DNA from 4 places in the Streptomyces sp. NPDC004126 genome. Region 4 is predicted to be linked to each of the others. Evidence: riboswitches for the same ligand, from Rfam matches in the RefSeq annotation. Region 4 holds a riboswitch; each other region holds the start of a gene.
What was found. A riboswitch is a leader RNA that binds a small molecule or an ion and turns the genes downstream of it on or off. The one in region 4 is predicted to bind cobalamin.
Positions count from the first base shown of each region.

Region 1: another riboswitch for cobalamin. It lies ahead of metE (5-methyltetrahydropteroyltriglutamate--homocysteine S-methyltransferase); the one in region 4 lies ahead of ACQKM2_RS17155 (ABC transporter substrate-binding protein).
Region 2: another riboswitch for cobalamin. It lies ahead of ACQKM2_RS06875 (hypothetical protein); the one in region 4 lies ahead of ACQKM2_RS17155 (ABC transporter substrate-binding protein).
Region 3: another riboswitch for cobalamin. It lies ahead of ACQKM2_RS06840 (CoA-acylating methylmalonate-semialdehyde dehydrogenase); the one in region 4 lies ahead of ACQKM2_RS17155 (ABC transporter substrate-binding protein).

Region 1 covers NZ_JBNNPF010000005.1:39,708-47,464, reverse strand. Annotated here, with positions in the region: gene ACQKM2_RS06810 (short-chain fatty acyl-CoA regulator family protein) at 1-481, opposite strand, end outside; gene ACQKM2_RS06805 (MmgE/PrpD family protein) at 693-2,204, shown strand; gene prpB (methylisocitrate lyase) at 2,204-3,109, shown strand; gene ACQKM2_RS06795 (bifunctional 2-methylcitrate synthase/citrate synthase) at 3,199-4,338, shown strand; cobalamin riboswitch at 4,486-4,712, shown strand; gene metE (5-methyltetrahydropteroyltriglutamate--homocysteine S-methyltransferase) at 4,881-7,205, shown strand; gene aceB (malate synthase A) at 7,293-7,757, shown strand, end outside.
Region 2 covers NZ_JBNNPF010000005.1:60,073-67,829, forward strand. Annotated here, with positions in the region: gene aceB (malate synthase A) at 1-172, shown strand, start outside; gene ACQKM2_RS06865 (3-hydroxybutyryl-CoA dehydrogenase) at 169-1,062, shown strand; gene ACQKM2_RS06870 (DUF4430 domain-containing protein) at 1,501-1,989, shown strand; gene ACQKM2_RS06875 (hypothetical protein) at 2,223-3,635, opposite strand; cobalamin riboswitch at 3,733-3,866, opposite strand; cobalamin riboswitch at 3,946-4,081, shown strand; gene ACQKM2_RS06880 (prenyltransferase/squalene oxidase repeat-containing protein) at 4,225-6,963, shown strand; gene ACQKM2_RS06885 (hypothetical protein) at 6,960-7,757, shown strand, end outside.
Region 3 covers NZ_JBNNPF010000005.1:48,803-56,559, forward strand. Annotated here, with positions in the region: gene ACQKM2_RS06820 (enoyl-CoA hydratase) at 1-690, opposite strand, end outside; gene mmsB (3-hydroxyisobutyrate dehydrogenase) at 687-1,589, opposite strand; gene ACQKM2_RS06830 (enoyl-CoA hydratase/isomerase family protein) at 1,586-2,671, opposite strand; gene ACQKM2_RS06835 (acyl-CoA dehydrogenase family protein) at 2,668-3,813, opposite strand; gene ACQKM2_RS06840 (CoA-acylating methylmalonate-semialdehyde dehydrogenase) at 3,819-5,318, opposite strand; cobalamin riboswitch at 5,511-5,681, opposite strand; gene ACQKM2_RS06845 (cobalamin-binding protein) at 5,744-6,658, shown strand; gene ACQKM2_RS06850 (short-chain fatty acyl-CoA regulator family protein) at 6,668-7,757, opposite strand, start outside.
Region 4 covers NZ_JBNNPF010000016.1:18,371-26,127, forward strand. Annotated here, with positions in the region: gene ACQKM2_RS17140 (AraC family transcriptional regulator ligand-binding domain-containing protein) at 1-401, shown strand, start outside; gene ACQKM2_RS17145 (ABC transporter ATP-binding protein) at 377-1,165, opposite strand; gene ACQKM2_RS17150 (FecCD family ABC transporter permease) at 1,162-2,181, opposite strand; gene ACQKM2_RS17155 (ABC transporter substrate-binding protein) at 2,178-3,167, opposite strand; cobalamin riboswitch at 3,203-3,344, opposite strand; gene ACQKM2_RS17160 (tRNA(His) guanylyltransferase Thg1 family protein) at 3,376-4,152, opposite strand; gene ACQKM2_RS17165 (hypothetical protein) at 4,192-4,956, opposite strand; tRNA gene ACQKM2_RS17170 (tRNA-Trp) at 5,065-5,141, opposite strand; gene ACQKM2_RS17175 (DUF4232 domain-containing protein) at 5,272-5,730, shown strand; gene ACQKM2_RS17180 (GMC oxidoreductase) at 5,867-7,516, shown strand; gene ACQKM2_RS17185 (carboxymuconolactone decarboxylase family protein) at 7,592-7,757, opposite strand, start outside.

The DNA.
Region 1 (7,757 bases), on a different contig from region 4:
GCTCGAAGTGGTTGTGATGGGCGTAGAAGAAGTCCCGCACCTCGTCGTGCGGATCCCCGGCCGACAGGGCCGCCCCGTCGCCGCCGGGAGCGAGGGCGGCAGCGCGTTCGACCGTGTCCCGGTAGCGGCGGTGCAAGGCGACCAGGGCCCGCGCGATCCCCGGGTGGGCCCGGGCCGCCTCGGCGATCTCCGCCGTGTCGGGCAGGTCCGCGCCGCACGCCTCGTCGGCGAGTGCGCCCCGCAGGTCCACGGCGAGACGGTCGTCGTCGGCGTCGGAGAAGAAGTCGGCGTCCACGCCGAAGACGTCGGCGATCCGCAGGAGCACACCAGCCGTCAGGGGGCGCTGGCCCTGCTCGAGCTGGTTGGCGTAGCTCGCCGAGATGTGCAGCGCGCGGGCCATCTCCAGCTGGTTCATGCCCTGCTCGCGCCGTAGGCGCCGCAGCTTCCCCTGGGCGTACACCTTCGGCAGTTCCTGCGGCACAGCGGCACCCCTTCGTAGTCCGGGCCACCCGCGCGGTGACGGCCGCGCCTTCGCGAATCTAGCATCCGCAGGATTCGCAAGGATTCGCAGATTCGCAGGTGGGGTGTGGAGAAGATCCGCAGTTTCACTCCGTCGCGCCGGGTCCTGTCAGCGGGCAGTCTCTTGTTCGTGGGGCGAACCGGCCTCACCCGCCGGCCCCCTGAGGAGTCCCGTGATCGAGCACCGCGTCCGCGTCCACCCCAGCTCCGACCGGCTGCCCCGACAGGAGCAGCTGGCCTGGAAACTCGCCCTGACGGCCACCTCGGACGCTCCGCAGGATCCGCAGAGCGCGGCCATGGCCGTGAACCGGGTCATCGACAACGCCGCCGTGGCGGCCGCCTCCCTCACCCGCCGCCCCGTCGCCGTCGCCCGGGCCCAGGCCACCGCGCACGGCACTCCCGCGAGGGGCGGCGCCTCGGTGTTCGGCAGCGACGCGCGGGTGTCCCCGGAGTGGGCGGCCTGGGCGAACGGCACTGCGGTACGGGAACTGGACTTCCACGACACCTACCTCGCCGCCGACTACTCCCACCCCGGCGACAACATCCCGCCCCTGCTGGCCGTCGCCCAGCACACCGGCCGCAGCGGAGCCGATCTCCTGCGCGGGATCACCGCCGCGTACGAGGTGCACGTGGCCCTGGTGAAGGGCATCTGCCTGCACGAGCACCGCATCGACCACGTCGCCCACCTCAGCGCGGCCACCGCCTGCGGGCTCGGGGCCGTGCTGGACCTGGACACGGAGACCGTCTGCCAAGCGGTGCAGCAGGCCGTGCACACCACGACCGCCACCCGCCAGTCCCGCAAGGGCGAGATCTCCAGCTGGAAGGCGTTCGCACCCGCCTTCGCCGGGAAGGCCGCCATCGAGGCGGTGGACCGGGCGATGCGCGGAGAGGGCTCCCCCTCCCCGGTCTACGAGGGCGAGGACGGATTCCTCGCGCGCATGCTGAACGGCCCGGACTCCGACTACCCCGTGCTCCTGCCCGAGCCGGGCGAACCGCGCCGCGCCATCCTCGACACCTACACCAAGGAGCACTCCGCCGAGTACCAGGCCCAGGCGGTCATCGACCTGGCCCGGCGCATGCGGGAGAAGACCGGCCCGCTGGACAAGGTGACGTCGGTGGTCCTGCACACCAGCCACCACACCCACCAGGTGATCGGCTCGGGGGCGAACGATCCGCAGAAGTACGACCCGTCCGCCAGCCGGGAGACCCTCGACCACTCCATTCCGTACATCCTCGCCGTCGCCCTGGAGGACGGGATCTGGCACCACGAGCGCTCCTACGCCCCCGAACGCGCCGCCCGCCCCTCGACCGTCGCGCTGTGGCGGAAGATCATCACGGTCGAGGATCCCGCCTGGACCCGGCGCTACCACGACCCGGACCCGCTGCGCCGGGCCTTCGGAGGCCGGCTCGTCCTCACCTTCGAGGACGGCTCGGTGATCGAGGACGAGCTGGCCGTGGCTGATGCCCACCCGGCCGGGGCCCGTCCCTTCGACCGGACCGCCTACGAGCGCAAGTTCCGCACCCTCGCCGACAACACCGTCACCGCGGAGGAGCAGGACCGGTTCCTCCGGACCGCAGGACGGCTGGGGGAACTCTCCACCGGCGAACTCGGCGGCCTCTTCCCCGCAGTCGACACCGCGGCCGTCGCCCGCTTCGACGCCGGCCTCCCGAAGGGCCTGTTCTGATGCTCCACACCCGCACCACGCCCTCGGAGCGCCGCCGCGCCCTACGCGCCCGTCTCGCCGAGGACCGCATCCTCCCCATGCCCGGGGCGATCAGCCCGTACTCCGCACGGCTGATCCAGCGGGCCGGCTTCGAAGCCGCCTACCTCTCGGGCGCGGTCCTCGCCGCCGACCTGGGGCTGCCGGACATCGGGCTGACCACCTCCACCGAGATCGCCGCCCGCGCTGCGCAGACCACCCGCGTCACCGACCTGCCGGTGCTGGTCGACGCCGACACCGGTTTCGGCGAGCCGATGAACGCCGCCCGCACCGTCCAGCTCATGGAGGACGCGGGCCTGGCCGGCCTGCACCTGGAGGACCAGGTCAACCCCAAGCGCTGCGGCCACCTCGACGGCAAGAGCGTCGTACCGGCCCCGGACATGGTCCGGCGGCTGCGGGCCGCGGTCGACGCACGTCGCGACCCCGACTTCCTGATCATGGCCCGCACCGACGCCTGCGCGGTGGAGGGCCTGGACGCGGCGATCGAGCGGGCCAGGGCGTACGTGGACGCGGGAGCCGACGCGATCTTCCCCGAAGCCCTCGCGAACGAGGCCGAGTTCGAAGCCTTCCGCAAGGCCCTCGACGTACCGCTGCTCGCCAACATGACCGAGTTCGGCAAGGGCCCGCTGCTCGGAACAGGTGCCCTGGAGGACCTCGGCTACGACATCGTCCTCTACCCCGTCACCCTCTTCCGGTACGCCATGGGCGCCGTGGAGGACGTCCTGCGCCGGATCGCCTCCGACGGAACCCAGGCGGGCCTGGTCGAGGGGATGCAGACCCGGTCGCGGCTCTACGAGGTCCTCGACTACGAGAGTTACGGGGCCTTCGACGCCGCCGTCTTCGACTTCACGCTCTCGCCCGACGCCTGAACTCCGCCCACCAGGCGGCCCGCCGGCCCCGACACCACCGATTCGTCCCGGCCGGCCGACGGCCCCGCCAGTTCTCCCGGAGGTTTCCCGTGACCAGTACCGCCCCCGAGATCCACCGCGGCCTCGCAGGCGTCGTCGCCGATACGACCGCCATCTCCACCGTCGTCGCCGACACCAACTCCCTCACCTATCGCGGCTACCCCGTCCAAGACCTCGCCGCCCGCTGCTCCTTCGAGGAAGTCGCCTATCTGCTCTGGTACGGCGAGCTCCCCGAGGCAGGACGACTGCGCGAGTTCACCGCACGGGAGCGAGCCCTTCGGACACTGGACCGCACGACCACCGAGGTCTTGGCCCGGCTCCCGCAGACCTGCCACCCCATGGACGTCCTGCGCACGGCCGTCAGCTTCCTCGGCGCCGAGGACCTCACCGAGGGCGACGGCAGCCCGGGCGCCAACCTCACCAAGTCCCTGACCCTGCTGGCGCGGCTTCCGGTCGTCGTCGCCGCCGACCACCGCCGTCGACACGGCCTCGCACCGATCCAGCCGGACGGCGAGCTCGGGTACGCGGAGAACTTCTTCCACATGTGCTTCGGACGGGTTCCCGACCCCGCCGTGGTCCGCTGCTTCGAGATCTCCCTGATCCTGTACGCCGAACACAGCTTCAACGCCTCTACCTTCACCGCCCGCGTCGTCACCTCCACCCTGTCCGACCTGCACAGCGCCGTCACCGCCGCGATCGGTGCTCTCAAGGGCCCCCTGCACGGTGGGGCGAACGAGGCAGTGATGCACATGCTGGAAGAGATCGGCGACCCGGAGAAGGCGGAGACCTGGCTGGAGGAAGCCCTTGCCGCCAAGCGCAAGATCATGGGCTTCGGGCACCGCGTCTACAAGCACGGAGACTCCCGAGTCCCCATCATGCAGAAGGCTCTGGAAGACCTCATCGCACGCTCCGGCGACCCCGAGACGACCCGCCAGGCCACACTCCACGCCGCCCTGCGGCACGCCATGATCAGCCGTAAGGGCATCCACCCCAACCTCGACTACCCGGCCGGCCTCGCCTACCACCTCATGGGCTTCGACATCCCCGCCTTCACCCCGATCTTCGTGATGAGCCGCATCACCGGCTGGACCGCCCACATCACCGAACAGCTCGCCCACAACTCCCTCATCCGTCCCCTCGCCTCCTACGACGGCCCCGACCAGCGCGACGTACCGGTCAGAGCCTCCTGAGGCCGGCGCGCGCTTCACGTCCTGCCTCGCCCGCGTGCCCCCGTACCGGCCGGAACGGGCCGTGGCCGCGCGGGCGAGGCGGCGTGCCGTCTCATTTTGGACGTCCGACATGTGGACTGTCGCTCTCGCATCCTGGTGAAACGGCCTAGGGTGGCGGGTGCAGCTGGTTCGCCCCGTCCGCCAGACGGGATGCGTCGTAAGAGGGAACCCGGTGGGAATCCGGGACTGCCCCGCAGCGGTGAGCGGGAACGACCGCCGTCATACGCACTGGGACCGGACAACGGTCCTGGGAAGCGACGGCCAGTAGGTGCCCGCCGGGAAACCCGGCAGGCGTGCCCGCGAGTCCGAAGACCTGCCCGTTGCCCGTGTGCGGCCGATGCCGCGTGCGGACATCCCGGTGACCTCGTGGGCGGGTCGGCGTACACAGCGAGCGGCAGCTGCGGCATCGTCCCCGCGGCGTGGTCCGCCCGCCCCGTCGTTCCCTTCGCGTCCGTGTCCCGTCGCCGGGATGTTCCTGGATACATCTCGCGAAGGAGAGTTCCGTGACAGCGAAGCCCGCAGCCGCGGCAGCACGAGCCACCGTGTACGGCTACCCCCGCCAGGGGCAGAACCGCGAACTGAAGAAGGCCGTCGAGGGCTACTGGAAGGGCCGCGTCACCGCCGACGCCCTTCGGTCCACCGCAGCCGAATTGCGCCGTTCCAACTGGCAGCAGCTCGCCGAAGCCGGCATCCACGAAGTGCCGACCGGTGATTTCTCGTACTACGACCACGTGCTGGACACCAGCGTCATGGTCGGCGCTGTCCCCGCCCGCCACCGGGCCGCGGTCGCGGCCGACGCGCTCGACGGCTACTTCGCCATGGCGCGCGGCACCCAGGACGTGGCGCCGCTGGAGATGACCAAGTGGTTCGACACCAACTACCACTACCTCGTCCCCGAGCTCGGCCCCGACACCGTCTTCACCGCGGACCCCGCCAAGCAGGCCGCGGAACTCCGTGAAGCCCTCGCCCTCGGGCACACCGCGCGCCCGGTCCTGGTCGGCCCGATCACCTACCTGCTGCTGGCCAAGCCGGCCCCGGGCGTGGCCGCCGACTTCCAGCCGCTGACGCTCCTGGACCGGCTGCTCCCCGTGTACGCCGAGGTCCTCGCCGCCCTGCGGGCGGCCGGAGCCGAGTGGGTCCAGCTGGACGAGCCCGCCCTGGTCCAGGACCGTACTCCGGCCGACCTGAACGCCGCCGCCCGCGCCTACCGCGACCTCGGCGCCCTGACCGACCGGCCCAAGCTCCTGGTCGCCTCCTACTTCGGCCGGCTCGGCCAAGCCCTCCAGGTTCTGGCAGCCTCTCCCGTCGAGGGCCTGGCCCTCGACTTCACCGAGGCCGGCGCGGCGAACCTGGACGACCTCGCAGCCGTCGGCGGGCTCCCCGGCAAGCGCCTGGTGGCCGGTGTGGTCAACGGACGCAACATCTGGATCAACGACCACCAGAAGTCCCTCACCACCCTCGGTACCCTCCTCGGTCTCGCCGACCAGGTGGACGTCGCGGCGTCGTGCTCCCTTCTCCACGTTCCCCTGGACGCCACCGCCGAGCGGGACACCGACCCGCAGATCCGCCGCTGGCTGGCCTTCGCCCGCCAGAAGACCGCCGAGATCGCCACCCTCACCCGCGGCCTCGCCCAGGGCACCGACGCCATCGCCGCGGAACTCGCCGCCAACCGAGCCGATCTGGCCTCCCGTGCGAGTTCGGCCATCACCCACGACCCCGCGGTCCGGGCCCGCACCGCGGCCATCACGGACGCCGACGGACGGCGCGCGCAGCCCTACCCGGAGCGGACCGCCGCCCAGCGGACACACCTGGGCCTGCCGCTGCTGCCGACGACCACCATCGGATCGTTCCCGCAGACCGACGAACTGCGCGTGGCCCGCGCCGATCTGCGGGCCGGCCGGATCGACACGGCCGGCTACGAGGCGCGCATCAAGGGCGAGATCGAGGAGGTGATCTCCTTCCAGGAGAAGACCGGCATCGACGTCCTGGTGCACGGTGAGCCCGAGCGCAACGACATGGTGCAGTACTTCGCCGAGCAGCTGACGGGGTACCTCGCGACGCAGCACGGCTGGGTCCAGTCCTACGGCACGCGGTACGTCCGCCCGCCGGTCCTGGCCGGGGACATCTCCCGCCCCGAGCCGATGACCGTGCGCTGGACCTCGTACGCCCAGTCCCTGACCTCCAAGCCGGTCAAGGGCATGCTGACCGGCCCGGTCACCATGCTCGCCTGGTCCTTCGTACGCGACGACCAGCCGCTCGGCGAGACCGCCCGTCAGGTCGCGCTCGCCCTGCGCGACGAGGTGGGCGACCTGGAGGCCGCCGGTACCTCGGTGATCCAGGTCGACGAGCCCGCCCTGCGGGAGACCCTTCCGCTGCGCGCCGCCGACCACGCCGCATACCTGGCCTGGGCCACCGAATCCTTCCGGCTCACCACCAGCGGTGTCCGGCCGGACACCCAGATCCACACCCACATGTGCTACGCCGAGTTCGGGGACATCGTCCAGGCCATCGACGACCTCGACGCCGACGTCATCAGCCTGGAGGCAACCCGCTCCCACATGCAGGTGGCGCGGGAACTCGCCGCCCACGGCTACCCCCGCGAGGCCGGCCCCGGCGTGTGGGACATCCACTCCCCGCGCGTCCCGTCCGCCGAGGAAGCCGCAGACCTGCTGCGCACCGGCCTCAAGGCCATCCCCGCCGAGCGGCTGTGGGTCAATCCCGACTGCGGCCTGAAGACCCGCGGCTGGACGGAGACCCGCGCCTCCCTGGAGAACCTGGTCACCGCCGCCCGAGAGATCCGTACGGAACTCGCGACCGACGGGTCCTGATGGAACCGGTCGTGGGCCGGCGTCCTCAGGGGCGCCGGCCCACGACCGGCCCTTCTCCCTCCCTCCTGCCTCGTTTGGAGAGACCGCATGCCACCGCCCACACCATCCCGCCGCATCGAGGTCCTCGGCCGACGCGGACCTCGCTTCGAGGACGTCCTCACGCCCGCGGCCCTGACCTTCCTGGCCCGGCTGGATTCGGCATTCGAGGAGCGACGCCTGGACCTTCTCACCGACCGCCGGCACCGAGCCGACAGAATGGCCTCCGGCTCCCGCCTGGACTTCCCCCGCGCCACGTCGGCGGTCCGCAGCGCACCGAACTGGCGGGTCGCTCCCGCCGGACCCGGTCTGGCCGACCGCCGCGTGGAGATCACCGGACCTCCCGAGCGGGCAGTGGCCGTCGGAGCCCTGACCTCGGGTGCCCAGGTATGGGTCGCGGACTTCGAGGATGCGACGTCCCCCCTCTGGGAGAACGTCATCGCAGGCCAGCTGACCCTGCTCGACGCCGTCGAGCAGCGGATCGCGTTCACACCCCCGGACGGCACGGAGGACCTG
Region 2 (7,757 bases), on a different contig from region 4:
CCTCGACGCCGAATGCGCCGCCCTGGAGGCGGAGGATCCGCAGGCCCTGGTCGTCGAGGCACGCGAGGTCTTCGTGGACGGCGCTCTCTCGGGGCGGCTCCCGGCCTTCTTCACCCCGGATGCGTATTCCCGCCACCTCGTTCGTCGCGCTCCTGCGCAGGTGACAGCGTGAACGCCCCGATTCAGCCTCACGACACGCACGGCATCCAGCGGGTCGGAGTCGTCGGCGGAGGCCAGATGGGCGCCGGCATCGCCGAGGTCTGCGCCCGGGCCGGACTCGACACCGTCGTCGCCGAGGCCGACGCGGCCGCCGCCCTGGCAGCCCGCGAGCGGATCGCCGTTTCCCTCGAACGCGCCGTCCAGCGCGGGAAACTCGACCGGATATCGGCAGAGGACGCCCTCGCTCGGCTCCTGTTCACGGGTGATCTGGAGGACCTCGCCGACCGCCAGCTGGTCATCGAGGCGGTCACCGAGAACGCCGACGCCAAGACCGAGATCTTCACCGCCCTGGACAAGATCGTGGAGGACCCGGAGGCGATCCTCGCCACCAACACCTCCGCCATCCCCGTCATGCGGCTCGGCATGGCCACCCGCCGCGCCGACCACGTACTCGGCCTGCACTTCTTCAACCCCGTACCCGTCCTCCCGCTGGTCGAGATCGTGTCCTCCCTGCACACCGCGGCACATGTGGCCGACACCGTCGAGACCTTCGTCCGCGACACCCTCGGCAAGACCGCCGTCCGCTCCCAGGACCGGGCCGGCTTCGTCGTCAACGCCCTGCTGATTCCCTACCTCCTCTCGGCCGTCCGCATGGCCGAGTCCGGGTTCGCGACCGCGAGGGACGTGGACGCGGGCATGGAGCTGGGCTGCGCCCATCCCATGGGCCCGCTCAGGCTCGCCGACCTCATCGGCCTGGACACGGTCGCCGCGATCGCCGAATCGCTCTACGACGAGTTCAAGGAACCCTTGTACGCCCCGCCCCCGCTGCTCCAGCGGATGGTTCAGGCGGGGCTGCTCGGCCGCAAGACCGGCCGCGGGTTCCACACGTACGACCGGGACTGAGAAGTCCCGGTTCGCCGCCCGGGTTCTGAGGGTGCCCGGCAGCTGAGGAGCGACGGGGCGTGGCGAGTGGTGTCGTCACGCCCCGTCCCGCTGCCCTTCTTCAAGGGTTTCCTTCCGGCCCCCGCCCGGCACGCCGTACGATGCGTTCTGCTCCGGCCCACGCGGCGGGGGCTCACAACCGAATGCACGCACAACTGGGGGAAGCCGGTGGGATTCCGGCGCTGACCTGCAACCGTGAACGGGGCTGACCGCACCGTGAGTCGGAGTACCCGGGGTGCGATGCGTACTGCTTCTCACTGTCATGGTCTGCAGCGCGAAGCCCCCAGCCCCGGCCGGCACCTCTTGCCCGCTTCCCCCAGGGAGGCGGGCAAGGGTCGGCGCGTGGGTCGGAGGGATCGCGGGCTCGGACCGTCGTCCCTCTCAGGAAGAAGGCACTCCATGCGCCGAATACCCGCCCGCCGCTCCGTGATCACCACCGTCGCGCTCGGCCTCGCGCTCGCCACCGCTCCGGCCGTGGCCGAGGCTGCCCCCAAGCCGAACACGAACGCGGCCGTCAAGGTCGACCTCACCGTCCAGGGCCCCAACGGACTGCTGTTCAAGGGCAAGATCAAGACCAAGGGGCACGACGTCTCCACGGCGACCGGAGGCACCCACAAGTGCGACGGCACCAACGGCGGTGCCAACCCGTCCAAGGTTCCCACTCCGACCGCGGCGCTCGACGATGCTGCCCGCCTGAACTACTTCGGCTGGGACGGTACTTGGTACGCGTCCTTCGACGACTACTCCGTCGACACCATCAAGAACGTCAGCGGAGGCGGCTCCGCCTACTGGAGCATCTCCGTCAACGGCACTCCCACCCCCGTCGGTGGCTGCCAGTTCAAGCTCAACGCGGGCGACCAGGTCGCCTTCACCTGGACGTCGTTCTAGTCCACCCCGACGGAAGCGCGGTGGGCATCCACGCTGTATGCGCTCCCCCGGACCTCCTAACGGCTGCGCTGACGGCCGCCAGAAGCACGGGAGGGTGCTTCCGCCTGCCTTCCGATCACTCGGTGGGCCTGCTCTACTGCGGCTTCCAAGCCGCTGAGCAGGCCCTTGGCCGTCTGGGGAACGGTCGTGGGAGCGTCCGTCGGAACCTTGCAACCCCCACCGCCACCGGATGGTCAGGCGCCCCACCGCAGTGCGATGGTGTCGCCCACGTTGATGACCTTCTCGCGGAGCGCCCCGGCGAAGGAGGAGCCGTCGACGCTGACCTTCCAGGTGTTCGAGCCGCTGTTGGCCTTGCCGTTGACACTGGTGATGGTTCCCGTGCCGGAGGACGGGGTCACGGCCGTGACGCAGCCCGAGGGCGTGGCCGCGCTGGTCGCGGCGGCCAGGACGTCGCCGAGGGTGGTGGTCGTACCCGTCGGCGTGAAGGCCACCGAGCAGACCTTCAGGTTTCCGGCGCCGTCGTCGACCGTCAGTGCCAGCTTCGTCGCGGTCCCGGAGGTGAAGGTCGACTGGGCGACCCACTGCGGGGCGCCCGGGGTGACCGGGACCGGCGGGGCGGTGGTGAAACCGCCGCCCGCGACCGCGCGCAGCGCGTCGATCGAAGAGTAGGCCGAGGGGGTGGTGTCGGAGGGCTTGTACTTGAAGCCGCCGGCCGGGTTGTACTGGTTGGCGATCAGGAAGTCGATCGGGGTCTTGCCGCTGCCGGTGAGGAAGTCGCCGGTCTGCGGGTTGAATCCGCAGGCGTTCAGACCCGCGACGCCCCAGCCGTTGGAGCTGGTGTTGACCCCGTACAGGGAGTTGAACGCACCGGTGCCCGGGACGAGGGTGCTCTTGAGGAAGTTCTTCGCCTGGACGACGTCGGTGTCGGTGTTCGGGACCCCGGAGACGCACAGCGCGGCCATGGCGGCGCCCGTCATGTCGACGTCGCTCGCGGAGTTCAGGACGGTGGGGTTGCCCTCGGCCTTGTTGAAGGTCCAGCCGCCGTCCACGTGCTGGTTGGCGCGGATGCGGGTGACCATGGAGTCGGTCAGCGCCTGCGGGACGCGCTGCGCGCCGCCCTGCGTCTTGGCGCCGCCCAGCGAAAGGGCCGCGAAGACCGTGCCGTTGAAGTTCCCCGACGGACCGAAGTAGCCCGCCTCGGCCGTCTGCCAGTAGGAGTAGACGTTCGCGATGAGGTTGCGGGAGGCCGAGACGCGGGCCGGGTCGATGCCCGCGGCGTAGGCGTTCAGCGTGCCGCGTTCGTAGTCGGTGACGACCGGGGAGGCCTGCGGCCAGCCCGCCGTCGACAGCAGGTTGCGGTAGACGGTCCGCGCGTTCTTCGTCGTGTCGCCGCCCGGGTAGACGTCGACGACGGCCGTGCCGGCGGCGGCGAAAGCGGTGAACGCCCACTCGTTCGACAGGCCGGCGCCGGCATACGAACCGTCCGCTGCCTGAAGGGACTTGAGATATGCCACACCATTGGTCCTGGACGTGGCGATCTGCGCGGGCGACGACGTGGCGAAGGCCGGCAGCGCGGTGAGAACGAGGGCGCCGAGCGCGGCGGGCACCGCGAGCGCAGAACGGCGGGAGGTACGGGGACGGGACATGGCCTGCTCCTGGAATGAGGGACGCCGACCTGACCGATGCTCCTGCGAGCGGGCAGCCCGGAGCACGGTGGCCGCCGTCCGAACGCGTGGTACGGCTGGTGAATTGCCTCGCCGCACGGGCATTCGGGCTCGTGAACGGCCCCCTGCCGTCCCACACCGCTGCGCGTCAGCCCCGGATTCACACCGGGTTCCCCCATGTGGCAGCCCAGGACGCTACCCGAGCGATCACAGGTCCGCCAGCGACGAATGCGGCGGGCGGTCGCGCGGACCGGGGCCGGTGACGCGTGAGACGCAGACCACCTTGACGCTGTCTTTATCAGCGTGGTCCACTCCGACTGATAAGCACTCAGTTCCAGGGGAAGCCGGTCGAAATCCGGCGCTGACCCGCAACCGTAGGCCCGGCACCGTCCGGGCGAGTCGGAATGCCTGGAGCCAGGTTTTTGCAGCGAGAAACGCCGTCGCGGACTACGGCGTGGTTCGAACGGCTTCCCCATGGCGTCATGCCTTCGGAAGACCTTTTGCCACGCACAGGTCCGCCCGGCCGACACGAGGGGCCGTGGTGGGGACCGCAGAGCGATCACAGCAACGCATGCGCAGCAAGGGACTGCTGTCGCTCATGTCGGCGGCGCTCCTGACCTTCGCCGCGAGCGTGGCTTTCGTGGGCGGGACGGCTCCCGCCTCGGCCGATCCGATCGAGCAGTGCACCGCCACCACGGGCGCCATCGTCGCGGTCGACTTCGGTCCCTTCGGCGGCAAGGTCGAGCGTGGCTGTGACACCACGCCCACCACCGGGTACGAGCTGCTGCACACCGGCGGCTTCACCACCGTGGGCACCGTCCACGACGGCGACGGGTTCATCTGCCGCATCGGCAAGGGCACCGGGACCCAATACCCCACGCCGGACAAGGAGGACTGCGTCCTCACCCCCCAGGCCACCGCCTACTGGTCGTACTGGATCGCCTCCCCCGGTGAGAAGAACTGGACCTACAGCCCCCTCGGCGCGATGGCGCGCACGCCGAAGCCCGGCGACGTGGACGCCTGGGTGTTCGGCGGCACGGACGTCGGCGGCACCTCCGGCAAGCCCTCGTTCTCCCCCGACGAGGTGCGGGCCGGAGGCGGGACCACCCCCGATCCGACCGTTCCCACGGCTCCGCCCACCGTGCCCGCAGGGAAGGTCGACGCGCCCGCCGCGATCCGCTGGATCACCGGAAAGCTGACGGACGGGGAACGCGTCGTCGACGACGGTGCCACCACCGCGAACCACTTCCTCACCACCGAGGCGGTCTTCGCCCTGGTGTCCGCCGACCCGAAGAGCCCGGCGGCGAAGAAGGCGGCCGACTTCCTGGCCGCTCCCGCTCAGACGGACGCGTACGCCTACCCGGCCGGCAAGGACGGCATCCCCGACGCCACCGCCGCCGCGCGCCTCGCACTGGTCGCCGAAGCCACCGGCAAGGACCCCCGCGCCTTCGGCGGACACGACCTGCTCGGGGATCTCGTGAAGTACGTCTGCCCCCGGAACGCCGGCGACGGCGCCCCGGTCGACGGCTGCCTCACCAAGGGCGACTTCCGCACCACCGGCCAGTCCGACGCCCAGGCCATGGCCGTCATCGCCCTGCTGAACGGCGGCGTCACCCCGCCCGCCGACGCCGTGAACCGGCTGACCGGCCTGCAGTGCGAGGACGGCGGATTCACCGGCATCCTCATCCGCACCGGCGGCAGGTGCGACAGCGACGCCAACTCCACCGGTCTGATCACCCTGGCCCTCAGGCGGGCCGGCGGCCACGACGCCGCTGTCCAGAAGGCCCGCGGCTACCTCAAGAAGTCCCAGCTGGCGACCGGTGCCTGGCCCTCCGCCTCCTACATGACAACCGGCAGTCCCGCCTCCACCGCCTGGGCCGCCCAGGCCCTTCGTGCACTCGGCGACGACGCCTTCGCCGACGCCGGCCTCTCCTGGCTCTCGCGCCACCAGTTCCCCGCGGGCGGCTTCGGCTTCGAAGAGGACGACACGGAATCGCGGCTCTTCGCCACGGCGCCCGTTGCCGTCGCCGCTGCCAAGAGCGACCTCGTCGCCCTCACCACCAAGAAGAGCGACCCCCCGACCACGCCCCCGGCCGGTGACGGCCCGGACCTGAAGAAGGCCGTGGCCTACCTCACCGCTCCCAAGCAGCTGATCCAGGGCCGCTACTACGAGAGCAGCCCCGGCTTCGCCGACTACGGAATGACCATCGACGGCGCCTACGCGCTGGCGGCCACGGGCGGCAACGACGCCACCCTGCGCGACATCGTCGACTTCCTCGACAAGGGCGGCAAAGACGGCAAGGGCCGCACCATCGACGCCTACACCCTGATCGGCACCAAGTACGCCGGCGGCGGCTCCATCGGCAAGACCGCCCTGCTCGCGGAGGCGGTCGGCCGCGACCCGCGCGCCTTCGGCGGCCACGACCTGATCGCGGCCCTCGCCCAGGGCACCTGCACCACGAAGACCGACACCCCCCGGCAGTGCGCGGCCAAGGGCAACTACACGTACGCCACCTCGGTCTTCTCCCAGTCCCTCGGTGTCATCGCCCAGCTCCGCGCCGGCGAGAAGACTGCGGCGTCCGAACCGATCGCCTACCTCAAGAGCCTGCAGGAGGCATCCGGCGCCTGGCCCAGCCTGATCGGTGAGAAGAGCGCTGCCGAGGTCGACTCCACGGCGATGGCCGCCATGGCCGTCGATCTGCTCCCCGACGCCGAATCCCAGGCCTCCGTCACCAAGGCGATCGCCTGGCTGGTGACGCAGCAGCTGGAGGACGGCGGTTTCCCCGGCGCCTCCGGGAACTCCGTCAACTCCGCCGCCCTCGCGATCCAGGGCATGTCCCTGGAGGGCGCGAAGTACGCGGACAACATCGCGAAGGCGCGCAAGTTCCTGGCCACCCAGCAGAACGCCGATGGCGGCTTCAACGTCGTCAAGGGCGGTCAGCCCGGTTCCGACGTCCGCGCCTCGACGCAGGCCGTCGGGGGTACCACCGGCATCTCCTTCGCCGTCCTCAAGCGCGACCTGACGGGTACCACCCCCAACCCCATTCCCACCCCCACGGGCGGAACCAACGGCGGGTCCGCAGGCACCTCCGCCGGCGGCGGCGGCACCCCCGTCATCGTGACCCCGGGCGAGAACGGCGGCGGCACGGCCGCAGGCACCGGCGGCTCCGGGTCCGGCGGTGGCCCGCTGGCCTCCACGGGCGCCCAGGTCGGCACGCTCGCCGCCGCGGCCCTGATCCTGGTCCTCGGCGGCTGGGGCGTCACCCGCGCCGCGAAGCGCCGCCGCGCGACCCCGAGGAGCGAGGGATGAGCCGCAGCCGGTTCATGCGGGCCCTGGCCCGGACGGCCGCCGCGCTGGGAATGACGGTGGCGGCGTTCGCCGCCACCGCGGCCCCGGCCGGCGCCGCCCCACAGGCGATGGGCCAGTGCACCACGTCGTCGGGCGTCGTACTCGCCGTGGACTTCAGCCACTGGGGCGGCCCGGTCTACCGCTCCTGCGGGACCACCCCCACCACCGGCTACGAGCTGCTCAACCAGGGCGGCTGGGCCACCACCGGCACCGGCCATGATGGCCCCGCCTTCATCTGCCGGATCGGCTACAGCGGCCACCAGGGCGGCAGGCAGTACCCGACCCCGCAGCAGGACGACTGCGTCCTGACCCCGCCGGCCTCCGCCTACTGGTCGTACTGGCACGCGAACCCCGGTCAGAACACCTGGGAGTACAGCCAGCTCGGCGCCATGCTCTACAAGCCCAAGCCCGGCAGCGTCGACCTGTGGATCTTCGGCGGAACCAACATCGAGGGCACCGAGGGCAAGCCCACCGTCACCCCCGACCAGCTCCGCGCCCACAACACCAAGCCCACCGGCGCCCCGGCCCCCCAGGACACCCGCACCGCCGAACCGCTCCCGCCGAACGTCAACACCGGCCCCAGGCCCGAGAACCCGCCTCCGGCCGCGCCGGCGACGACACCGCCGCCGAGCGCCACGGCCCCGGAGAGCCCCTCTCCCTCGGCGAGCCCCTCCGAGAGCATCACCCCGACCCCGTCGGCCAGTGCCCCAGCGGCAGCGGCAGCGGCACCAGCCCCCGGCCCCCAAGTCGTGGAG
Region 3 (7,757 bases), on a different contig from region 4:
CAGGCGGCGTTCGAAGCGGACGCCTTCGGTGAGGGTGGTCTCGAAGGCGCGGTTCACGGATTCCTTGGCCATCATGGCGACCGGCTTGGACATCTCGGCGACGGTCGTGGCCACGGCGAGGGCCTCGGCGAGCAGTTCGTCGGCCGGCACGATCCGGGAGACCAGCCCGGCACGTTCGGCCTCGGTGGCGTCCATGGTGCGCCCGGTCAGGCACAGCTCCATGGCCTTGGCCTTGCCGACGGCGCGGGTGAGGCGCTGGGAGCCGCCGATGCCGGGGATGACGCCCAGCTTGATCTCCGGCTGCCCGAACTTGGCCGTGTCGGCGGCGAGGAGGATGTCGCAGAGCATGGCCAGTTCGCAGCCGCCTCCGAGGGCGTAGCCGGCGACCGCGGCGAGGGTGGGGGTGCGCACCTGGCCCAGGCGGTCCCATGCGGTGAACCAGTCGGAGAGGTACATGTCCATGTAGCTCTGCGGGCGCATCTCCTTGATGTCGGCGCCGGCGGCGAAGGCCTTGGCGGAGCCGGTGAGGACGATACAGCCGACGTCCGGGTCCCGGTCCAGTTCCTCCGCGGCGGCCACGACCTCGGTCATGACCTGGAGGTTGAGGGCGTTGAGCGCCTCGGGCCGGTTGAGGGTGAGGATGGCCACGCGGCCCTTGCGTTCGAGCAGGATGGTCTCGTAGACGGTCATGCGGGAGTTCCGTTCTGAGGTCGCAGGGTGCGGACGATCGCGGAGAAGTCGAGGTCCGCGCCCTCGGCGGCGGCGAACGCCGCGTACATCTCGGCGGCCTTGAGGCCCAGCGGGGCGTCCACCCCGCCGGAGCGCAGGGCGTTCGCCGCGAGCCCGAGGTCCTTGGCCATCAGCGGGGCGGCGAAGCCCGGCCGGTAGTCGCGGTTGGCCGGGCTGGTCAGGACCGGGCCGGGTACCGGGCAGTTGACGGTCAGGGCCCAGCACTGACCGGAGGCGGTGGAGGCGACGTCGTAGAGGGCCTGGTGGTCAAGACCGAGGCTCTCGGCGAGGACGAACGCCTCGCTCACGCCGATCATCGAGATGGCGAGGATCATGTTGTTGCAGATCTTCGCGGCCTGCCCGGCACCTGCCTCGCCGCAGTGCACCGCCTTCTTGCCCATGGCGTCGAGCAGCGGCGCCGCGGCGGCGAACTCCTCGGCCCCGCCGCCCGCCATGAAGGTGAGCGTGGCGGCCTCGGCGCCCACCACCCCGCCCGACACGGGCGCGTCCAGCGCGCGGTGGCCGGCCGCCACGACGGCCTCGTGGGCGGCACGGGCGTCGGCCACGTCGATGGTGGAACAGTCGACGAACAGGGTCCCCGGCCGGGCCGCCGCCAGGAACCCCTGCTCACCGTAGAGGGCGAGGACATGGCGGCCCGCGGGAAGCATGGTGATGACCACGTCTGCTTCCGCGGCGGCCGCAGCAGCGGATGCAGCGGGCTCGACCCCGGCCGCCGCCGCGCCGGCCAGCAGGTCGGGGACGAGGTCGAAGCCGAGGACGCGGTGACCGGCCTTGACCAGGTTGGCGGCCATCGGTCCGCCCATGTGCCCGAGCCCGACGAATGCGACGGTGCTGCTCACCAGACGACCTCCTGCGACGAAATGGCCGCGACGAGCCGGAGCTCGTTCGCGTCGAGCGGGGCGAAGAACCGGTCCACGTCCGCAGCGGTGACGTCCTCCAGCGCGGCCGGTGACCAGTGCGGGGTGCGGTCCTTGTCGATGACCTGGGCCCGGATGCCCTCGACCAGGTCGGGTGAGGACAGCGCGGCACACGAGACCCGGTACTCCTGCTCCAGCACCCGCTCCAGCGGTCCGAGGTGCCGGGCGCGGCGGAGCGCGGCCAGGGTGACCTTGACGGCGGTGGGGGACTTGGACAGCAGGGTGTCGGCAGCGTCCTTCGCGGCGGGTACGCCCGACGCGAGCAGCCGTGCCACGATCTCCTCCGCCGTGTCGGCGGCGTAGCAGTGGTCGATCCACTCGCGTGGGGAGGCGAGAGCGCCCGGCGGCGGCTGTTCCACGTACCGCTCCAGAACGGAGTGCACGGAGGCGGTGGCCAGGTCCCGGGCGAGGGCCGGCAGCGCCGAGGCGGGGACGTAGTGGTCGGCGAGTCCGCACAGCAGTGCGTCGGTGGCGTCGACGGGCGCGCCGGTGAGCGCCAGGTGGGTGCCCAACTCCCCGGGGGCCAAGGCGAGGAGGTACGTGCCGCCGACGTCGGGGACGAAGCCGATGCCGGTTTCGGGCATGGCCACTTTCGACCGTTCGGTGACGATGCGGACGCTGCCGTGTGCGGAGACGCCGACCCCGCCGCCCATCACGATGCCGTCCATCAGGGCGACGTACGGCTTGGGGTAGCGGGCGATCAGCGCGTTGAGCCGGTACTCGTCGCGCCAGAAGTCCGCCGAGGCGGTGCCGCCGGTGCGGGCGTCCTCGTGGATCGCGCGGATGTCGCCGCCCGCGCACAGGCCCCGCTCCCCCGCGCCCTCGATGACGACCAGTTCGACCGCAGGGTCGACCGCCCAGGCCGAGAGGGCCTCCTCGACACGGAGCACCATGGGGTGGCTGAGGGCGTTCAGCGCCTTGGGGCGGTTGAGGGTGATGTACGCGGCGTGGCCATCGGTGCGCAGCAGGACGGGGTCCTCGCCGGTGGGGTTCTCGTTGGTCATCGCAGGGTCTCCGTCAGTCCGCGCGCGACGATGACGCGCATGACCTCGTTGGTGCCTTCCAGGATCTGGTGGACCCGCAGGTCGCGGACGATCTTCTCGATGCCGTACTCGCTGAGGTAGCCGTAGCCGCCGTGGAGTTGGAGGGCGGCGTCGGCGACCGCGTACCCGGTGTCGGTGGCGAAGCGCTTGGCCATCGCGCACAGGCGCGGGGCCAGCGGATCCCCGGTGTCGAGGGCTTCGGCGGCCTGCCGCACCAGCGCGCGGGCGGCGGCCAGCTCGGTGGCCATGTCGGCGAGACGGAACTGCAGGGCCTGGGCGTCCAGCAGCCTGGAGCCGAAGGCCTCGCGGTCGGCCAGGTAGGACAGCGAACGGTCCAGGGCGCTCTGCGCCCCGCCGAGCGAGCACGCGGCGATGCCGAGGCGGCCGCCGTTGAGGCCGTTCATGGCGATGCGGAAGCCCTCGCCCTCGGCGCCGAGCCGCCGGTCCGCAGGGACGCGGACGCCGTCGAGGATCACCTGGCGGGTGGGCTGGGCGTTCCAGCCCATCTTCCTTTCGTTGGGACCGAAGGAGACCCCCGGATCCGCACGCTCGACGACGAATGCGGAGATCCCTCCGGGTCCCGGTTCACCCGTCCGTGCCATGACCACGTAGAGGTCCGAAGCACCGGCGCCCGAGATGAACTGCTTCACCCCGGTGAGCACGTAGTGGTCGCCCTGCCGCTCCGCGCGGGTGCGCAAGGCCGCGGCGTCCGAGCCCGCGCCGGGTTCGGTCAGGCAGTAGCTGCCCAGGGTCGTGGCGGAACAGAGGCCCGGCAGCCAGCGCTCGCGCTGGGACCGGTCGCCGTAGCGGTCGATCATCCAGGCGACCATGTTGTGGATGGAGAGGTATCCGGCGATGGAGGGGCAGCCGGTGGCGAGGGTCTCGAAGACGAGGACGCCGTCGCCGCGGGACAGGCCCGAGCCGCCGTGGTCCTCACGGACGTAGACACCGGCGAGGCCGAGGGCGGCGGCCCTGCGGATGACGTCGACGGGAAAGTGCTTGTCCTGGTCCCAGGCCACGGCGTGCGGGGCGAGCTGCTCCTGGGCGAAGTCGAGGGTGACTTCGGCGAGGGCGAGCTGGTCCTCGGTGAGGGTGGTGGTCACGGCGATCACCCCATCGTCGGGATGGTGAAGCTCGCGCCCTCCTTGACCCCGGAGGGCCAGCGCGAGGTGACGGTCTTGGTGCGGGTGTAGAAGCGGATGGAGTCGGGGCCGTGCTGGTTGAGGTCGCCGAATCCGGACTTCTTCCAGCCGCCGAAGGTGTGGTAGGCGACGGGCACCGGGATGGGCACGTTGACGCCGACCATGCCGGTGTTGACGCGCCGGGTGAATTCGCGGGCGGTGTCCCCGTCGCGGGTGAAGATGGCCACGCCGTTGCCGTACGGGTGCTCGCTCGGGAGGCGGAGCGCCTCTTCGAAGTCGGCGGCCCGTACGACGGTCAGCACCGGCCCGAAGATCTCCTCGCGGTAGACGCGCATCTGCGGGGAGACCCGGTCGAAGAGGGTGGCGCCGGCGAAGTAGCCGTTCTCATGGCCGGGAAGCGTGAAGGGGCGGCCGTCGACGACGAGTTCGGCCCCCTCGTTGACGCCGATGTCCACGTAGCGGTTCACCCGGTCCAGGGCGTCGCGGCTGACCAGGGGGCCGAAGTCGGCATCGGGGTCGTCCGAGCGCCCGATCCGCAACGTGCCGATGCGCTCCTTCAGGGCGGCGACCAGTCGGTCCGCGGTCTCCTCACCCACGGGTACGGCGACGGAGATGGCCATGCAGCGTTCGCCGGCAGAGCCGTAGCCGGCGCCGATCAGGGCGTCGACGGCCTGGTCGAGGTCGGCGTCGGGCATCACGATCATGTGGTTCTTGGCGCCGCCGAAGCACTGGGCGCGCTTGCCGTGCGCGGCAGCGGTGGCGTAGATGTGCGCGGCGATCGGGGTGGAGCCGACGAACCCGAGGGCCTGGACGCGCGGATCCTCCAGGAGGGTGTCGACGGCCTCCTTGCCGCCGTTGACCACGTTCAGTACGCCCGGCGGCAGACCGGCCTCCAGGAACAGCTCCGCGAGCCGCAGCGGGACGGACGGATCGCGCTCGGACGGCTTTAGGATGAACGCGTTGCCGCAGGCGAGAGCGGGTGCGGCCTGCCAGAGCGGGATCATCGCGGGGAAGTTGAACGGGGTGATGCCCGCGACCACGCCCAGCGGCGAGCGAAGCGAGTGCACGTCGATGCCGGTGCCCGCGTTGTCGGTGAACTCGCCCTTGAGGAGGTGCGGGATCCCCGCGGCGAACTCGACTACTTCCAAGCCGCGTTGCAGGTCGCCGTGGGCGTCGGCGACCGTCTTGCCGTGCTCGGCCGACAACATCCGGGCCAGGTTCTCCCGCTCGCCCTCGACGAGCTGGAGGAAACGCAGCAGGACGCGGGCGCGGCGCTGCGGGTTCCACTGGCCCCAATCGGCCTGTGCCTCCTCGGCGTTGGCGATGGCGGCTTCGGTATCGGCCCGCCCGGCCAGCGGTACGCGGGCCTGGACGGTGCCGGTGTTCGGGTCGTACACGTCGGCGAAGAGACCGGAGGTGCCGGTGGTGTGCTTTCCGCCGATGAAATGGGTGAGTTCACGGACCATGGGTGCCTGCTCTCGTCAGGTTGGATCCGGGGATGGCACGGCAGACCGGCGGACGGCACCCGGATGGGGGTGCGCCGCCGCGGAAGGCCGTGAGAACTACGAGCGCAGGGAAGTGGTGTGGGTGCGCTCCGCCGGATCACCAGGGTCGTGGGTACAAACCGGTGCCATGCGTGTCTGCTCCATCCTCGTGGACAACACGGAACATCCGCGGCCGGTATCCTGACTCCCGGATCCCCGCGTGCCGCCCGCCTTCCCGACAGCCCTCGTCAGTGGCGTGTGGATGGCAGCACACTCCCCGGTCACAGTGGCGGGACCGTGCCGGTTTCGCACCGGCTTCCCTGCACCGCGGACCTTGTTCCACGAACATATAGTTGGACGTCCTAGTAAGTCCAGACCCGCCACTCGAGTGCGCCTACAGTCGGAGCATGCGCATCGTCTCCCTGCTCCCGGCGGCCACGGACATCGTGGCGGATCTCGGACTCGTCGCCGACCTGGTCGGACGCACCCACGAATGCGACTGGCCGCCCGCCGCGGTGGCCTCCGTACCGGTCGTCACCCGCGCCGAATTCGACGCGGACGCACTCAGCAGCCGGGAGATCTCCGAGGCCGTCGGCGGGTCTGCCCACTCCGGCTCCTCGCTCTACACCCTGGACACCGAAGCCCTCGCCGAGCTCGCACCGGAAGTCCTGCTCACCCAGGACCTCTGCCAGGTCTGCGCCGTCTCCTACGAGAGCGTCACCCGGGCGGTGCGCGTCATGGAAGCCGGACCCCGGGTCCTGAGCCTGGAGCCGAAGACCCTCGACGACGTGCTGGACTGCCTGGTCACCGTGGGTGACCTGCTGGGGGTACGTGAGCGGGCCCTGCGCCGCCGCGCCGAGCTGCAGGGCCGGCTCGCCGAGGTGCGGCGCCGTACGGAGGGCCGGCCGCGGCCCCGGGTGGTGGCCGTCGAGTGGCTCGACCCGCTGTGGCCCGCCGGCCACTGGGTACCGGAACAGATCGCCGCGGCGGGCGGCGAGCCGCTGCTCGCCGAGCCTGGCGAGCACACCGAACCGATGACGTGGGAGGCGGTGCGCGAGGCGCACCCGGACGTGGTCCTCGTCCTGCCGTGCGGCTTCCCGCCCGAGCGGACCCTGACGGAGCTCGGCCTCCTCACGTCGCTGCCCGGCTGGGACGAACTGCCCGCAGTGCGGGCAGGGGAGGTGTGGGTGCTGGACGGCCCCGCGTACTTCAACCGGCCGGGCCCCCGCGTGGTCCGCGGAGCCGAGGTGCTCGCCCACGTGCTCCACGGAGTGCTGGTGGGGGACCCGGTGACCGAGGCGGAGGCGCACCGGCTGGGCTGAGCCGGGTGTTCACCCCCGGTCGCGGGCGACCGGGTAGGGGATGAAGGTGCTGCTGTTCTCGTCGACCGCGAGCGGGCGGCCCAGCGGCGGAACGGCGCGTTGGGGGCAGTCGAGGCGCTCGCAGAGACGGCAGCCCATGCCGATGGGGGTGGCCGCCTCGGCGTTGTCGAGGTCGAGGCCGTCGGAGTAGACGAGCCGGGGCGCGTGGCGGATCTCGCAGCCGAGGCCGATGGCGAAGGTCTTGCCGGGCTCGCCCCAGCCGCCGCGGTGCCGGGTGACCGCGCGGGCGGTCCACAGGTACCGCTGGCCGTCGGGCATGGCGGCGACCTGGACGTGGATGCGGCCGGGCGCGGCGAAGGCCTCGTACACGTTCCACAGCGGACAGGTGCCGCCGGCGCGGGAGAAGTGGAATCCGGTGGCGGACTGCCGCTTCGACATGTTCCCGGCCCGGTCGACCCGGACGAAGGAGAAGGGCACCCCGCGCAGCCTGGGGCGTTGCAGCGTGCTCAGGCGATGGCAGACGGTCTCGTAGCCGATGCCGAAGTGGTCGGTGAGCCGCTCGATGTCGTACCGGAACTCCTCGGCGGCCGAGTGGAAGGCGCCGTACGGCAGGATCAGCGCGGCCGCGAAGTAGTTCGCGATGCCGATCCGGGCCAGACCGTGTGCGGGGGCGCCCTGAGGGAAGTCCTCGGCGGCCAGCCGGTCCAGCTCCGCCCCGTACTCCAGCAGGGCGAGCTGGGTGGCCATCCGGAACGCCTGCTGGCCCGGCCGCAACCGGCCGGACAGGTGCAGGACCCGCGCGCCCGCGTCGAAGTGGTGGAGGCGGTCGGAGTCGGCGGCGAGGCGGAGTCCGTGGTGCTCGGTGAGACGGCGCGACAGCACCCGGACGACCTCCCCGGGGCGGATGCCGATCTCCCGGGCGAGGGCCTCGGCGGCGAGGTCGGTGTCGTGGAGGTAGTTCTGGCGGCGGTAGAAGAACTCCCGGATCTCCTCGTGTGGCGAGCGCGGCGCCGCCGGGCCGCCGTCCCGTCCGTCCGCGGTGTCCGCGAGCCGCTCGGCCAGGAGTTGGCTGCGCCGTCCCAGGTCCAGCAGGACAGCG
Region 4 (7,757 bases):
AGCCGGGCCTGTCGGTGGTGCTGCGCCGGCACGCCGAGCAGGCACTCGCCTCATCGGTGCCGCTCAACAGCTGGCTGGACCTCTTCCGCACCGCCCTGGAGTCCGCGGCCGGGAGCGCCCCGCCGACGCTGCCCGGGGTGGCGCTGCGCATGAGCATCAGCACCCGGACCCTGCAGCGGCGGCTGGAGGAGCACGGCACGACCTGGAGCTCCGAGGTCGAGGACCTCCGCCGGACCCACATCACCGGGCTCCTCCACGACACCGACCTGAGCATCGACGCGATCGCCACCCGCACCGGCTACGCCGACGCCCGTGCCCTGCGCCGCGCCGTGCGCCGCTGGTACGGGCAGACGCCGGCGGCCCTGCGCTCCGGACGTCACCCGGCGGGTTCCGGCAGGTAGACGATGCTGGGGGCGCCCGTGGTCGGGTGGACCCCGATGCGGGTGCGGACCCCGTAGACCTCCGCGAGGAGTTCCTCGCGCAGTACCTCGCCCGGTGTGCCCGCGGCGACGACCCGGCCCGCCGACAGGACGTACAGCCGGTCGCAGAAGGAGGCCGCGAGGTTGAGGTCGTGGAGGACGAGGAGGGCGGTCGCGGGCAGGCCGCGGACCAGGCCGAGCACCTCCAGCTGGTAGCGGATGTCGAGGTGGTTCGTCGGCTCGTCCAGGGCCAGCAGGCCCGGCTCCTGGACGAGGGCGCGGGCGATCAGGGCACGCTGGCGCTCGCCGCCGGAGAGCTCCTCGAAGCGCCGCTCCGCGTAGCCGGCCGCGCCGACCCGCTCCAGCGCCCCGGCCACCTGCCGCCGGTCCTCGGGGCCGTCCTGCTCCCAGAAGCGCTTGTGCGGGCTGCGGCCCATGGCGACGACCTCGCGGACGGTCAGCCCGAAGGTGCCGGTGGCGTCCTGCGGGACCACCGCCACCCGCCGGGCGCGCTCCTTGGCGCCGAGCGCGCCGGCGTCGGCCCCGTCCAGGAGCACCCGGCCGGCGGTGGGCCGCAGGGTGCCGTAGAGGCAGCGCAGCAGGGTGGTCTTGCCGCTGCCGTTGGGCCCGACCACGCCGACCGTCTCGCCGGGGCGGGCGGTGAGGTCGACGCCGTGCAGCAGGGTGTGCCCCTCCACCTGGTAACGCAGGGCCTCGACGGTGAGTTCCGCCGGTCCGCGGGTCATCCCGCCACCCCCTCGGTGCGGCTGGTGCGGCGCAGCATCCACAGGAAGAACGGCCCGCCCACCAGCGCGGTGACCACCCCGACCGGGACTTCCTCGGGGGCCGCGGCCGTACGGGCGACCAGGTCGGCCAGGACGAGGAAGACGGCCCCGGCGAGCGCGGCCACGGGCAGCAGCGCCCGGTGGCCGGCCCCGACGGCCATCCGGGCGGCGTGCGGGACCATCAGGCCGACGAAGCCGATCGCCCCGCTGTAGGCGACGAGCACCCCGATGACGAGGGAGGCGAGCACGAACACGGCCGCCCGGAAGCGGCCGGTGTCCAGGCCGAGGGTGCGCGCGCCCTCCTCCCCCGCGAGCAGCAGGTCCAGCGGCCGGGCCAGGGCGGTGAGCAGGGCGGTACCGGCGAGCAGCGCGGCGGCCGGCAGGGCGAGTTCGTCCCAGCGGGCTCCGCCGAGGCCGCCGAGGGTCCAGAACAGGGCGGTGCGCAGCTGGTCGGGTTTCGCGGACAGGACGAGGACCAGGCTGGTCAGCGCGGAGAGGATGTACTGGACGGCGACCCCGGCCAGGATCAGCCGGCCGGTGGTCATGGTGCCGCCGCGGCGGGCCAGGGCGTAGACGGCGACGAGGGCGGCCGTGGAACCGGCGAACGCGGCGGCCGGCAGCCCGACTCCGCCCGCGGCCGCGGCGGCGCTCGAACCGGACACGATGACCAGCACCGCTCCGGTCGATGCCCCGGAGGAGGCCCCGAGCAGGAAGGGGTCGGCGAGCGGGTTGCGCACGAGGGCCTGGAGCACGGCCCCGGTCACGGCCAGTCCGGCCCCGACGACGGCTCCGAGCAGGACGCGCGGCATCCGCACGTCCCACACGATGGAGGCGAAGGCCCCGGGCGTGCCCGGGCCGCCGAGGACGGTGTCGAGGACCTGGCCGGGCGGGATCCGTACGGGCCCCAGCGCCAGCCCCGCCACCATCGAGACGGCGAGCGCGGCGGCGAGCACCACCAGCGAGAGCCCCCGCCTCACGGGGTGTCGGGGTGCAGCTGGCGGCCGAGGGACTCGACGGCGTCGGCGACGCGCACGCCGAGCACGGCGGAGGAGAGGGGCAGCACGGCGAACCGCCGGTTCTTGACGGCGGGAACCTCCGCCAGCGCGGGGTCGTTCAACAGCCGCTGCTTCTTGGCCTCCACGGTGGTGCCGCCGTAGTCGTAGATCAGCACGACCTCGGGAGCCCGCTCGATGACCTTCTCCCACGGCACGTCGCCGAAGGTGTCCTTGAGGTCGCCGAACACGTTCGCGCCCCCGGCGAGGGAGACGATCTCGTTGCCGATGCCGTTGCCTCCCGAGGTGAAGGCGGAGGCCTCTCCGGAGTCGTAGACGAAGACGGACGGACGGGCCCGGTCCTTCACCCGTGCGGTGACGGCGTCGACGCGCCGCTGCTCCTCCCGGACGAGCTCCTCGCCGCGCTCGGGCACGCCGAAGGTCCGGGCGACCTCGGTGATCTCGGTCTTCAGCTGTTCGAGCCCGACCGGGCCCTGGGTGCAGTACTCCACGCTCAGCCGTGACCCGATGCCGGCCTTGGCCAGCGTCTGGCGGTCCCTGCCCTGCCCCTTGTCGAAGGCGCTGGCGTAACCGCCGTACACGAAGTCGGGGTTGGCGCCGAGGAGGACCTCCTTCGAGGGGTACTCCTTCGCCAGCACCTTGATCTTGTCGTAGGCGGGCCGGTAGGCGGGCAGCACGGAGTCGTCGAGGTAGGCGGTCCCGGCCATCCGGTCCTGCAGCCCGAGGGCCAGCATGATCTCGGTGGCGTGCTGGTTCATGGTGACGGCCCGCTCGGGCGGCGCCTGGTAGGTGCTGCTGACACCGCAGTTGGTGACGGTGTACGGGAATCCGGGCGCGGCCTGCGCCCCGGCGGCGGACCGCTCGGCCCCGGCGGGCCCGCCGCAGGCGGCGAGCGGCACGACAAGCGCGAAGCGCAGGAAGGAGCGCACGGCGGCGCGGACACGCGACATGGTGAGGCCTCTCCGGGGGATCCTCGTCCCCGGTCGAAGTGAAGAGGCGGTGCGTCAGTGTCTGACTCCCGGCCCCCGCGCGCGTGCACGCGGCGGCCGGTCACAGTGGCGGGACCGCACCGGATTCACACCGGTTTCCTGTCCTGCACCGCCGGGACAACCCGGCCAAGTCTGCCAGATGCGGTCTTTGCGCCCACGGGTGGGCCGTTCAGCCCGTCAGGGCCGGCATCGCCGGGATCCACCGCGCGAGCCATCCGCCCGGCTCGGCCGTGAAGTGGTCGGCGCCCCCGACCTCCCACCAGGACCGGAGCGCCGTCGTCCGCACGGTTTCGCCGGACCGCTTGTCGGTGTACTCGACGGCCCGCTCCCCGCTCGCCCGCACGGCCACCTGGCCGCGCTTGCAGGCGGCCGGGTAGTCGTTCCAGTTCACCTGCGCCTCCGACCACAGCAGTTCCTGCATGGCACCGGTGGACATGCGGTGCAGCCGCTTGTGGGAGAAGTGCGCCTGGGCGGCCATGGAGATCGAGTTGCGGACCGCGTCGCGCTGCCGCCAGACGAAGTAGTTGGCGACCTCGACGGGGTCGGACAGGGTGAAGACCCGCGCGTCGAAGAGGGCCCGCCGGCCGGGCCGGCGCTCGCCCAGGACCGCGGTGGCCAGCGACGCCGACACCGACAGCTGCTTGGCGACGACACCGCCGAACCAGGGCTCGGAGCCCTGACTGGCGAAGTCGGTGAGCAGCAGGCTGATCTCGTCGGACTGGTGGTAGGCGAAGGCCGTGCCGCTGACCTCGGCACAGAGCGCCTCGGTGACGGCGGCCATGTCCTTGACGAAGCCCAGGTCGAACGGCTTGTCCGCGTCCCGCAGGTAGGTGTGGAAGGCGCGTCCGTCGAGGCGCAGGATCGTGTAGGTGCGGCGGGGCAGCACAGCCCGGTGCGCGGCCTCGTACCGTTTCATGCGGTCGCCGAGTGCGGTCGTGTCGCTCATGCCACAGGGTACCGGGGCACGTTGGAGGGCCACTCGGAATTACCGCCGCACCCGCTCAGCCGGCGAAGCGCTCCCCGTCACTGGCACTGTCGCTGTAGCCTCGCTGAGGGCTCGCTCCCTGATGGCGCCGAACAACTGGATCGTGGTGGCGGCGAGGACGTCGTCCCCGCCGATGGTCCGCGCGTCGCCGGTGCGGACGGACAGGGCGCGGAGGGATTCCGGCAGCGGCGGGAGCGCTGCCTGCTCGCCCGGCATCACCAGGGTGACCGTGCCGAACCGCTTGATCCCGCCCTCACGGACGACCATGGCCGCGTCCCGGGCGAGGTCCGCCATGAACACGCTCGCCATTCCGTCCAGGTCGCGGACCATCGCCGGGACTGCCGCCGCCCCTCGGCTCCGCAGCAGCTTCCTGACCCCGGCCTCGAACCTGTGGGCACCGACGACAGCGCTCGGTCTGCGCGACCTGCTGCGCTTGGGAGAGGGCACGAGGACACCCTCGGCGTCGTACGTCTCGCCGGTCAGGCCGTGAAACGTCGGGCTGTGCCGGTACCACTCGCCCGCCACCTCGACCTCGACGTTCCGGCCGATCGCCGAGACGAGGTCCCGGGGGATCAGCTTCCTCCGGCCCTCCTCCGCCGCCGCTCTCATCGCGCCGTCGATGATCTCCGTCACCACGGTCCGCGTCACCGACGCGGCGGCCCGGGCGGCCGCCCGGGACACGTGCATCGGCGTCACGTCCCGGAACACCGCTTTGACGAGAGCGGGCTTGAAGTCCGGCTCAGGACGTGCGGGCCTCAAGGTCATCGGAAAGGACGCTCCCTGCTGTCGTCGACGGCACCCGGCCCCAGCAGAAAAACGGGCTCCGGGAGAGTCCTCCCGGAGCCCGTTCTACGTGAAATGCCTGGTCAGGCATGGCAGGGGTAGCAGGATTCGAACCTACGACATCTGGTTTTGGAGACCAGCGCTCTGACCAGCTGAGCTATACCCCTTCGGTGGGTCACACCCTGCCATGAAGCGGCCGGAAGATCCAATCCATTTTCCGCGTCGCCGGTGGCGGGAGCCGGGTGGGCGGAGGATCGTGGGCGGGGAGGGGGCGGATCGGCGAGGCCGGGAGGCGTGGTGCGTCACCGTCCGGGGCGTCTACTGGGGCCCCTGCTCCTGCTGCTGCTCGTCGGGGCCGGGCCCGACGGGTCCGGGGAGACCGTGTCCCTCGACGGGGACCGGCCCGGGGAGCGGCTCGACGTGACCCTGACCCGGGTCGTCGACCCCGCGGGCCGGGCCGGCTCCGAGCGGCTGGTGGCGGTGGAGCTGCGGCTGGAGAACACCGGGTCGGTGCCGTACGAGGACTCCCCCGCGCCGGCCGCGCACCTGCTCGACACCGCGGGGCAGCGGTTCACGGGGACGGCCGCCGCGACCGGTGCGGGGCCGAGCCTGCCGGACACCGTGACCCTCGCCCCCGGGGACTCGGCCTCGGGCTTCGTGACCTTCCGGGTGCCGGAGGCCGCCGCTCTGGCGGCCGTGCAGTTCGCGCTGGACGCGGGGCTGGGCGACGACGTCGGGCACTGGAGCCTGCCCTGAGCCACGTCCCGAGCCGTCCCGGGGCGTGGAGTCAAGGGGACGGAATCAGCCGGAAGTTGCTGCGACGCGTGTAGTGACTTAGCAGGCGTTCGCCAGTAGAACTTGTTCCCACTCCGTCGAGAGTGAGGAACGTCACATGAGTGACAAAAGCCTGCACAGCAAGGTATCCGGGGGTGTTTCCCGTCGCGGATTCATCGCTGGAACTGGTTCTATTCTCGGGGCGATGGCGCTGACGGTCAACGTCACCCCGGCCCATGCCGAACCGGCCATCACCGCCGCCACCGGGCCGATCGAATCCGGGGCCCGCGTCCCGGTCCTCGTGATCGGCACCGGCTACGGCGGCTCCGTCGCCGCGCTCCGGCTCGCCCAGGCCGGGGTGCCGGTGCACATGGTCGAGATGGGCATGGCCTGGGACACCCCCGGCAGCGACGGCAAGATCTTCGCCAACACCACCAAGCCCGACTACCGCTCGTACTGGCTGCGCACCAGGACCAAGGCGCCGCTGAGCAACTTCCTCGGTTTCCCCATCGACAAGGACGTCCCCCGCTACACGGGGATCCTCGATGCCGAGGAGATGGGCGGCATCATCGTCTACCAGGGCCGGGGCGTCGGCGGCGGATCGCTCGTCAACGGCGGCATGGCCGTGACCCCCAAGCGGCAGAACTTCGCGGCCATCCTGCCCTCGGTGGACGCCGAGGAGATGTACGGCACCTACTACCCGCGGGCCAACGCCGGGCTCGGGGTGGGCCTGATCGACCCCGACTGGTTCGAGACCGTGGCCTGCTACCAGTTCGCCCGCGTGGGCCGCAAGCACGCCCAGCGCTCCGGGTTCCCGTTCGTCTTCGTCCCGGACGTCTACGACTGGGACTACATGAAGCAGGAGGTGGCGGGCACCGTCCCCAAGTCCGCGGTGGACGGGGAGATCCTCTACGGCAACAACGCGGGCAAGAAGTCCCTCCAGCAGACCTACCTGGCCGCCGCCCGGGCGACCGGGAAGGTCACCATCTCGCCCCTGCACCGGGTCACCACCGTCTCCCCCTCGGACGGTGGCGGCTACACGGTCGCCATGGAGCAGCTCGGCACCAACGGGGACGTCCTCGCCACCAAGACCGTCACCGCCGACCGGGTGTTCTTCGCGGCCGGCAGCGTCGGGACGAGCAAGCTGCTGGTCCGGCTGAAGGCGACCGGCGCGCTGCCGAACCTGAACGACGAGGTGGGCAGGGGCTGGGGCGACAACGGCAACGTCATGTGCGGCCGCGCCAACCACATGTGGGACCCGACCGGAAAGGTGCAGGCCTCCATCCCCTGCGGCGGCATCGACAACTGGGACGCGGGCGGCGCCTTCGCCGAGGTGGCCCCGCTGCCGACGGGGATCGAGACGTACGCGTCCTTCTACCTCTCCATCACCAAGAACCCGAACCGGGCGCGGTTCTCGTGGAACGCGGCGGCGGGGAAGGTCGAGCTGGACTGGCAGACGGCGTGGAAGCAGCCGTCCATCGACATGGCGAAGACCATCTTCGACAAGATCAACGCCAAGGAGGGGACGATCTACCGCACCGACCTCTTCGGCACCAACAAGGTCTGGGGCGACCACCTCACCTACCACCCGCTGGGCGGTGCGGTGCTGGACAAGGCCACGGACAACTACGGCCGGCTGCACGGGCACCCGGGCCTGTACGTCATCGACGGAGCGCTGATCCCCGGCAACACCAGCGTGAACCCGTTCGTGACCATCACGGCCCTCGCCGAGCGGAACATCGAGAAGATCATCGCCACGGATCTGTGAGCAGCGCACCGGTTCCCGGGGCCGTCCGGACACTCCGGGCGGCCCCGGGCCGTACCCCGGCCGGGGCGCCACGGCTCAGCTGCCCGGCAGCACGCAGACGCTGTCGAGGCCCAGTACGTGGTTGAGCCGGCCGAAGGCCAGCCAGGAGCCGATGCTCATGCTCAGCTCCACGATCTCCAACTGGCTGTAGTGCGCGGTCATCCGCGCCCAGAAGTCCTCGTCGAGGTTGTGGTGGTCCAGG